4 regions of the Streptomyces sp. NPDC048643 genome follow, and region 1 is predicted to be linked to each of the others. Evidence: riboswitches for the same ligand, from Rfam matches in the RefSeq annotation. Region 1 holds a riboswitch; each other region holds the start of a gene.

Region 1 (2,193 bases):
CCCGCCGACGGCGCGCATGTCGCGCCCGCGCCAGGGCACCGAGGAGACCGTCCAGAAGATCGACTCCGCGGCCGTACGGTCCTTCTACGAGAAGCACGTGCGTCCCGCGACGGCCACCGCCGTGGTGGTCGGCGACCTCACCGACGTGGACGTGGACGCGCTGCTCGGTGACACCCTCGGCTCCTGGACCGGTTCGACCGCCGAGCCGCGCCCGGTACCGCCGGTGCACGCCGACGACACGGGCCGCGTGATCATCGTGGACCGCCCCGGCGCCGTCCAGACGCAGCTGCTCATCGGGCGGGTCGGCGCCGACCGCCACGACCGTGTGTGGCCCGCCCAGGTGCTCGGCACGTACTGCCTCGGCGGCACCCTCACCTCGCGTCTGGACCGCGTCCTGCGCGAGGAGAAGGGCTACACGTACGGGGTGCGGGCGTTCGGCCAGGTCCTGCGTTCCGCGCCGGACGGCACCGGAGCCGCGATGCTCGCCATCAGCGGCTCGGTGGACACCCCGAACACCGGCCCGGCGCTCGACGACCTGTGGAAGGTGCTCCGCACCCTCGCGGCCGAGGGACTGACCGACGCGGAGCGCGACGTCGCCGTGCAGAACCTGGTGGGCGTGGCGCCCCTCAAGTTCGAGACCGCCGCGGCCGTCGCGGGCACGCTCGCCGACCAGGTCGAGCAGTACCTGCCGGACGACTACCAGTCGACGCTCTACCAGCAACTGGCCGCGACCGGCACGGTGGAGGCCACCGCGGCCGCCGTCAGCGCCTTCCCGACGGACCGTCTGGTGACCGTCCTGGTGGGCGACGCCGCGCAGATCGAGGAGCCCGTCAGGGCGCTCGGCATCGGTGAAGTCACCGTGGTCACCGCCGAGTAGGACCGTGTGACCGAGATGGGCCCTGGTGACTGAAGAGTCACCAGGGCCCTCTTTTACGCGGACATCGCCCCCAAGATGTCCGTATTGGTGCGGAGGTTGCCTTCTGTGCTGTGGGATGCGCTACAAAAACCGTGATCCGTTTGTTGTTCGAAAGATCTCGCGTTTAGCGTCAGTCCGGCTGTTCGTCAGGCAGTGCGCCGCGCCCGCGGCACCGGACAGTCATCGCCGAGTCCCCGCATGGCGCGAGCCAGGGGAGCCGGGGACCCACACGTAGTCCCTGGGGTGAATCGGACGCCCTCCCCGGAGGGGGCCCGTAGGAGACCTTCCTGCTCCGAACCCGTCAGCTAACCCGGTAGGCGAGAAGGAAGGAAAGGATCAGCCCTTACATGGCGTTCACCTGTGGCACCGGGAAGCATCGTCGTCCGAGCCGCGTGCAGCGCACCACGAAGAACGCCGTCGGCGTCGCGGCCCTCACCACCACCGGTGTCCTCGGAACCCTCGCGGCACCCGCGTTCGCCGCGACACCGTCCGCCGAACAGACCGGGCTGACCCAGGCCATCACCATCGGTGACTCCGTCGCCGAGCAGATCGACGCGCAGGCCGCCGCCCAGCAGCACGCCGCCGACGTGGCCGCCGCGCGGGAGAAGGCCGAGCGAGCCGCGCGCAAGAAGGCCGCCGAGCTGGCCGCGAAGGCCCGCGAGAGCAAGGAGCGCGCCGCCCGTGCCGCCGAGCGCAAGCGGCTCAACACCTTCGTCATGCCGATCACCGGCTCGTACGTCTCCACCGGCTACGAGACCGGCGGCAGCCTCTGGTCGTCCGGCAGCCACACCGGTGTCGACTTCCACGCCGCGTCGGGCACCTCGGTGCACTCCGTCGGCGCCGGCACCGTCGTCACGACCGGCTGGGGCGGCGCCTACGGCAATCAAGTAGTGATCAAGATGCACGACGGCACGTACACCATGTACGGGCACCTGTCGTCCATCGGTGTCTCCGTGGGCCAGACGGTCACTCCGGGCCAGCAGATCGCGCTCTCCGGCTCGACCGGCAACACCACGGGGCCGCACCTGCACTTCGAGGCGCGCACCACCGCGGAGTACGGCTCCGACATGGACCCCGTCGCGTACCTCCGCTCGCACGGCGTGAACGTCTGACGACCGCTTCGCGGCTTCTCCACCGTTTCGATGCCCCGGCTCACCGAGCCGGGGCATCGTCGTTTCCGGAGGCCGTCTGTCCAAAAAATATCCATGGATTCAGGCCCGCCATCGGAAATTAAGGCTTCCTGCAATAGAGTCACTGAACAAGCGTCAATCGATGGC
Region 2 (2,193 bases), on a different contig from region 1:
CTGCGGCGTGCGCGGACCTGGCACGAGGTCACGGGCTCGGCGGTCGCCGGTCTGGTGTCCCGCACCGACGGCCCGGACGGACGGCTTCCCGCCGAGGGGCCGGACGGCGAACCCGGCGTCCTCTAGACCCACGCCCGAGCGCGTACGAGGCGGGCACGCCGGACGGGCCTACGCGGAGTCCAGCCGGTCCGCGGGATCGGGGCCGGGGGCGAAGGAACGACGCGAGCCGGCCGTCACGCGCGGGGCGGACCCGGGAAGCGGGCCGCCCGTGGACGGATCCCAGCTGAGGATCCACTCGAAGTCGCGCTGCAGCCGCCGGGCTTCGCTCCGGACGAGCGTCGGTATGTCACCGCGTTCGGAGATCAGTTGGGCATAGATCGGTGCATCGTGCACGTGGGGATCCTCGACTCGCTCTCAGGGCCTTCCGCGGGCCTTCCTTGTCCTGACGGTAGGGGCGCGACGCCGCCGCGGTGGTCATCCGTCAGGGTCGGCCAGAACCGGTCACCGCATGACCATCGGCAGCCGTCGATGTCGAACGAGCCGTCAGGGAACGCCAGTTCTGTTCGCACCGCGAACGGCCTGTTTCGGGCCACCGAAAGCCCCGGGCCGGCGTGGAGAGTTGGTGGAGGGAACTGGACGGGAGGCGGACGCCTGGAGGGGGTCCACCGCCGAACGCGGTTGTCCGGACGGCCGATTCGCGCACGGTGTGTGCTTCCGCCGTCGCACAGCGGGGCGATGCGACGAAGGTCACGAAAATGTATCGGACATCTGGGACGTGGATCTTCACACGGGGGTCACAAGATGGCTAGGTTGACGACCAGGCCGCCCGACTCCCTCCGGCGAATGCTCGCCGGGCGGTGCGGCCTCCGCCGAGTCCGGCCCGTCCTCGTGGCAGCCGGAGCCGGGGACCCACCGAACCTGGGGTGAATCGGCCAACCGCCTTGAGGGGCACTGGCCGTAGGGCATACCTTCCGGAACCGTCCGCCCGAACCCGACAGCTAACCCGGTAGGCGGACGACGGAAGGAGTGCCATCCCCATGGCGCCGGAACGAACCCAGCCCAGTGGCGAAGAAGTCCGCCGACGGCTCGCATCCCTCTACGACCGGGCCGAGGACGACACCGGCAACTTCAACGCCACCCGCGCTCTGGCGGGCCTCTCCTCCCGTCAGGGCGACCGGCGCGCCGCGGCCCGACGGCTCACCGACCAGCGCCCGGCCGGGGAGGAGCGCGGGGGTGTCGATCCCGCTCAAAGCGACCTGATGCGCCAGTGGTTCGACGGTGCGCGGTCACGGCTCGGCCCCACCGTCGCGGCGGTACTGCCCGCGGACCGGCAGCCCGACCGGGGGCGCGAGGCCGGCCGGTCCGGTGGGGGTGCGGGACGTCCCATGGAACTCCCTGCCCAAGGCGCGCGCGCCGTGGCCGAGTTGACGGCGGCACCCGTACGGGAACTGACGGCGGGTCCCGTCGCGGAGCTGACCGCGGCGCCGGTCGCGGAACTCACCGCGCGCCCCGTCCTCGAACTGACCGCCGGCCCGACGGCCGCGTACGCCCTCGCGGTACCGGACATCGGCGCCCCGTCCACCGGGCCCCTTCCGGTGGTGTCCGAACCCGCGCCCGCCTCGGACGCGGCCTCCCCGCGGTTCCGCAAGGACCGCGCCCGCCGCAAACTGGCGGCCGCACAGGACCTGCTGAACCGGCACACCGCACGACAGAGCGCGGCGACGCCGGTCGCGTACCCGTCCGTGGACCTGCCGGCCGCGGAGACGGCCGTCCCGTCGGCCCCGTACTGGCCGGCGCAGAACGTGCCGATGCCGGCCGCGACGGCCGCGTACTCGTCGGTGGCGAGTGCCGCGTGGCCGGCCGTGGAGGCCGGGCACCCGCAGGTGCGAAGTGCCCCGCTGCCGGTCGCGGACGTCGAGTACCTGCCGGTGCGGGAGGCGTGGTCCGCCGCGCCCGAGCCGACGGCCCCGGCCGTCGACGACAGTCGGCGCCCGTCGTGGCCGGACCCCGTGAACCAGCCCGCGCCCGGCGCTCCCTGGTCCGCCGATCCCCACCCCGGGTTCGACGCCTCAGGCATCGCCGCCGTCGCGGCGCCGCCGGTCGCCGGGTACGACACCCGGGCCGCCGAGGCCGTCGCGTTCGCCCGCGCGCAGGTGGGCAGGCCGTGCGTGTGGGGAGCGTCCGGGCCCGGCT
Region 3 (2,193 bases), on a different contig from region 1:
CCTCGGAGGCGGCGTGCGCGACGGCGAGCGAGACGCCGAGGATCGCGTTGGCGCCGAGCGAGCCCTTGTTGTCGGTGGCGTCCAGGTCGAACATGGCCTGGTCGATCAGGCGCTGCTCGGTGGCGTCGTAGCCGACGAGCTCCGGGCCGATCTGCTCGATGACGGCGAGGACGGCCTTCTCGACACCCTTGCCGTGGTAGCGGTTGGGGTCACCGTCGCGGAGCTCGATGGCCTCGAAGGCACCGGTGGAGGCGCCGGACGGAACGGCGGCACGACCCGTGCTGCCGTCGTCGAGGCCGACCTCGACCTCGACCGTGGGGTTGCCTCGGGAGTCCAGGATTTCCCGGGCTACGACGACGTCGATGGACGGCACGAGCATCTCCTTCTGGGATGTGACGCGAGTACGCAGGGCTTGGGTAGTCCTGCGGGACGAGCCTAACCGGCCCGAGGGGATCGGCCAGCCGATCGACCACGCCTTGGGCAGAACTCGGGGTACATATTGTTCCCGATCGGAACAAAAATGAAATGAAAAACCCCGCTCCGGCGCGTACGGGGGAACACGCGCCGGAACGGGGAGCCCGTGGGGACGGGGACCCTCGGTGGGGATCAGGACCCGGGAGCCGGGCCCGCGAGGGGACTGCCGTTCGCCCGGGTGTCGTTCAGCCGGGCGGAGCCGCCGGGGCCGGGGTCGTGGTCGCCGTCCGCCGAGGGCGACCACGTCCGGCCGGTGCGCGGCCTCGCTCAGCGAAGGTGCAGCTGCTGGCCCGGGAAGATGAAGTCGGCGTCGTCCACGATGTCGTGGTTCAGCTTGAACAGCTTCTGCCAGCCGCCCTTGACGTGGTGCTTCTCGGCGATCGAGCTGAGGGTGTCGCCCTTGACGACCTTGTACTCGCCGTCACCCTTCTTGACCTTCTTGCCGGTCGGGGTGGTGACGGTCTTCTTCGCGGCCGGGCGCTCCTGCGAACGGGAGGCGGGCTGCTCGGACGTGCGGTTGTCCTGCGAGCTGCCGGCCGACGAGGAGCCGGAGGAGGTCGAGGGCGCGGCGGGGGTGGAGCTGCCACCGCTGTACGCGGCGCCCGACAGGCCGGTGCCGCAGGTCGGCCAGGCACCCTTGCCCTGCGCGGCGAGGACCTTCTCGCCGACGGAGATCTGCTGCGACTTCGAGGCCTGGTCGGCAGTGGAGGCGTAGGCGGTGCCGCCGTACGCGGCCCAGGTGGAGGACGAGAACTGCAGGCCACCGTAGTAACCGTTGCCGGTGTTGATCGACCAGTTGCCGCCGGACTCGCACTGGGCGACGGCGTCCCACTCGGAGCCGGTCGCGGCGGACGCGTTGCCCGCGGCCATCAGCGGAGCGGCGATGGCGACACCGGTGACACCGGCGAGCGCGGCGACACGGGTGGCCTTGTTCGGGCGGCGGTGCTTGCCCTTGCTGGAAAACAGCATCGAGTGATCCCCTCACCGACGCCTGCGAGGTGAGCTGTCGGGTTCGGGCCGGTTGAGTTGCCCGGCCGCACGTCCCCGGTCCCTCTCGGAACCACGGCGCGCGGCTTTACCCCAAGCCGTCTCCGGGTGTCTCTCAACTCCCGGTCGCGGCACTTACCTTGGGTCCCCCGCTCCTGCCTACGGCGCTTGCGCGACGACTGTTCCCGTACGGCCGCTGGCAGGATTCGGCGTTGCGATCGTCGGGGCCCGCTGTGGCGAGCGGTCACGACCGTAAGCAGTCGATCGCCTGATTTTCAAAGACGATCAGGGCTTCTGAGACTCATGTCTCACTCGCACCAAACCGGACATTCCCCAGCGAACCATGACGTGAACTCCCGCTACTTTTCGACCGTTTCGCTATCAACAGCGAGGCTCTGACCGGGGAGGATGAGGTCCGGATCGATGCCCACGGTCTTCTCGTTCGCGGCGTACAGGTCGGCCCATCCGCCGGTGACGTCGAGGTCGTCGGCGATCGTCCAGAGACTGTCGCCGGCGCGCACGACGTAGGTGCCGTCGCCGGCGTCACGCGCGTCGTCGGAGCCGCGCGAGGCGTGCCGTCCGGACGCGCTGTCGGTGCGGCTGCCCGTGGCGGCGTCCGTCGAGTCCTCGTCGGCGTTGCCGCCGCGGTGCCGTCCGGGCGTGGTGGACGCGTCGTCGGAGGGCTCCGAAGAGGTGCCGCTCCGGCCGGACTTGTCCGATGTGCCCGACTCG
Region 4 (2,193 bases), on a different contig from region 1:
CGACTACTTCACGCCGGGCGAGTTCACCGCCGCACCCCTCTTCACGGCCGCGACCCTGGTCGCCGCGCCCCTCTACTCGCTGCGCGGCACCGTCCTCACCGGCGCCGCCGCCGTCGGCGCGCTGATCCTCGTGCACCTGCGCCTCGGCATCGTCCTGCGGGTCGACGCGGTCACCGAGGTCGTCACCGTCGCCACGGCGGCCGTCCTGGGCGTGCTCATCAACATCCTCGTCCGGCGCAGCGACGAGCGGCTCGCCTCCGTCCGGGAGATCGCCGAGTTCGCCCAGCGGGCCGTGCTGCCGGAACCTCAGGCACGGATCGACGGCCTCGACGTCGCCGCGCGCTACGAGGCGGCCCAGGCGGACGCGTTCATCGGCGGGGATCTTTACGCGGTGCAGGACACCCCGTACGGCGTGCGGCTGGTCGTCGGGGACGTACGCGGCAAGGGGATGACGGCGGTCGCCGCCGTCGCCGTGGTCATCGGCGCGTTCCGGGAGGCGGCGGAGCAGGAGACGACCCTGGAGGCCGTCGCGCGGCGGCTGGAGCGGGCGCTGAAGCGCGAGGGCACCCGGCGCGACAACCTCGACGCCGTCGAGGGATTCACCACCGCCGTCCTCGCGGAGATCCCGCACGACGAGGAGATCGTCCGCATCGTCAACCGGGGGCATCCGCCGCCCCTGATGCTGCATCCCGACGGCACGCTCGTCCCGCTCACCGGCGGGCCCGCCGCACTGCCCCTCGGGATGAGCGACCTGGGCAGCACACCCGACCGGGCGGTGCCGGCCCGCTTTCCGCACGGCGCGATCCTGCTGCTGCACACCGACGGGCTGTCCGAGGCGCGGGACGTGCGCGGGGAGTTCTACGATCCGGCCGCGCGGCTGGCCGGGCGGATCTTCCCGGGGCCCGACGCCCTGCTGAACACCCTCGCCGTCGAGGTCCGCAAGCACACGGGCGGCGCCCTCAGCGACGACATGGCGCTGCTCGCCGTCCGGCGCGGCTGACGGCCCTCGAAGGCCCTTCTTGATCGTTGTCACGAGGGGTGATCGAACCGTGTCCCTCCGCATAACGACTGACACACCGTCACATGAAGCCGTGTCGACGCGATGCGGCCAACTCGCCCGTTTTTCATCGCCCATGACCCCAAAGTCCTGGCCAAAAAGCGTTAACGATCAGTCTGAACAGCTTGGAATCAGGTGGCCAGGTCTATTAACGTTCGATAACGCAGCGCGGTCGTCCCAGCCGTCACAAGAGATGGCTCCGTGCGCACGCGCCGAATCCCGCAAGGGAACCGGGGAACCACCAACTTGGGGTGAATCGAGCGTCCTCCACCGTGGCAGCACGGTGGGTATACGCGCGTAGGAGACCTTCCTGCTCCGAACCCGTCAGCTAACCCGGTAGGCGAGAAGGAAGGAAAGGAGTGCGCCCACGTGGCGTCCAACCGGCCTGCTCAGCCAACCTCGTTCGCACCGAATGACACACAGTCCTTCGGCTTCGCCTACGGCAAGGACGAGGGACCCTGGGAGGAGTGGAATCCCACCGAGGATTCCGTCCGTCCCGTTCGTGGCCGGCACCGCGTGGGAAAGCAGCGCGGCGGAGGCCTCGCCCGCAGCTCCACCGTTCTCGGTGTAGGCGTCATAGCCGCCGTCGGCGCCGGTGGCATGGCCACCGCGGCGCCCGGCAAGGCGCCCGTCTCGATCTCGCTGCCCGACCTGTCCTCGGTCACCCACTCGGCCAAGGCCCTGATCAGTGACGGTGCCGAGACCCCCAAGGGCTCCACGACTCCGCTCACCGGCGCGGGACTGACCACCGCCGACACCGCCCAGGGCACCACGGACGCCGGGGAGGCGCTGCGGGCCCGCATCATGCAGCAGGCCGAGTCGCAGCAGAACCAGGTCGACAGTGCCGTCCAGGAGGCCGCCGAGACCGCCGCCGCGAAGCAGGCCGTCGCGCTCGCCACCAAGCAGCAGGACGACGCGAAGGCCAAGGCGGACGCGGTCAAGAAGAAGGCGGAGGAGGAGGCCAAGGCGAAGGCCGAGGCCGAGCGCCTGGCCAAGCTCGCCAAGAGCTACTCGCTGCCGACCTCCTCCTACACCCTGACCTCGCGCTTCGGTGAGGCCGGCGCCCTGTGGTCCTCCGGCTACCACACGGGTCTCGACTTCGCCGCGCCCACCGGCACGCTGATCAAGGCCATCCA

The links. A riboswitch is a leader RNA that binds a small molecule or an ion and turns the genes downstream of it on or off. The one in region 1 is predicted to bind cyclic di-AMP.
Positions count from the first base shown of each region.
Region 2: another riboswitch for cyclic di-AMP. It lies ahead of AB0C62_RS32615 (NlpC/P60 family protein); the one in region 1 lies ahead of AB0C62_RS22450 (M23 family metallopeptidase).
Region 3: another riboswitch for cyclic di-AMP. It lies ahead of AB0C62_RS17750 (transglycosylase family protein); the one in region 1 lies ahead of AB0C62_RS22450 (M23 family metallopeptidase).
Region 4: another riboswitch for cyclic di-AMP. It lies ahead of AB0C62_RS21435 (M23 family metallopeptidase); the one in region 1 lies ahead of AB0C62_RS22450 (M23 family metallopeptidase).

Region 1 is NZ_JBEZHO010000022.1:94,331-96,523, forward strand. Features, by position in the region: gene AB0C62_RS22445 (pitrilysin family protein) at 1-877, shown strand, start outside; cyclic di-AMP (ydaO/yuaA leader) riboswitch at 1,091-1,250, shown strand; gene AB0C62_RS22450 (M23 family metallopeptidase) at 1,264-2,028, shown strand.
Region 2 is NZ_JBEZHO010000046.1:28,251-30,443, reverse strand. Features, by position in the region: gene AB0C62_RS32625 (alpha/beta hydrolase) at 1-126, shown strand, start outside; gene AB0C62_RS32620 (hypothetical protein) at 169-393, opposite strand; cyclic di-AMP (ydaO/yuaA leader) riboswitch at 858-1,029, shown strand; gene AB0C62_RS32615 (NlpC/P60 family protein) at 1,038-2,193, shown strand, end outside.
Region 3 is NZ_JBEZHO010000015.1:143,457-145,649, reverse strand. Features, by position in the region: gene eno (phosphopyruvate hydratase) at 1-379, opposite strand, end outside; gene AB0C62_RS17750 (transglycosylase family protein) at 742-1,443, opposite strand; cyclic di-AMP (ydaO/yuaA leader) riboswitch at 1,448-1,638, opposite strand; gene AB0C62_RS17745 (transglycosylase family protein) at 1,821-2,193, opposite strand, start outside.
Region 4 is NZ_JBEZHO010000020.1:119,834-122,026, forward strand. Features, by position in the region: gene AB0C62_RS21430 (PP2C family protein-serine/threonine phosphatase) at 1-1,000, shown strand, start outside; cyclic di-AMP (ydaO/yuaA leader) riboswitch at 1,258-1,415, shown strand; gene AB0C62_RS21435 (M23 family metallopeptidase) at 1,427-2,193, shown strand, end outside.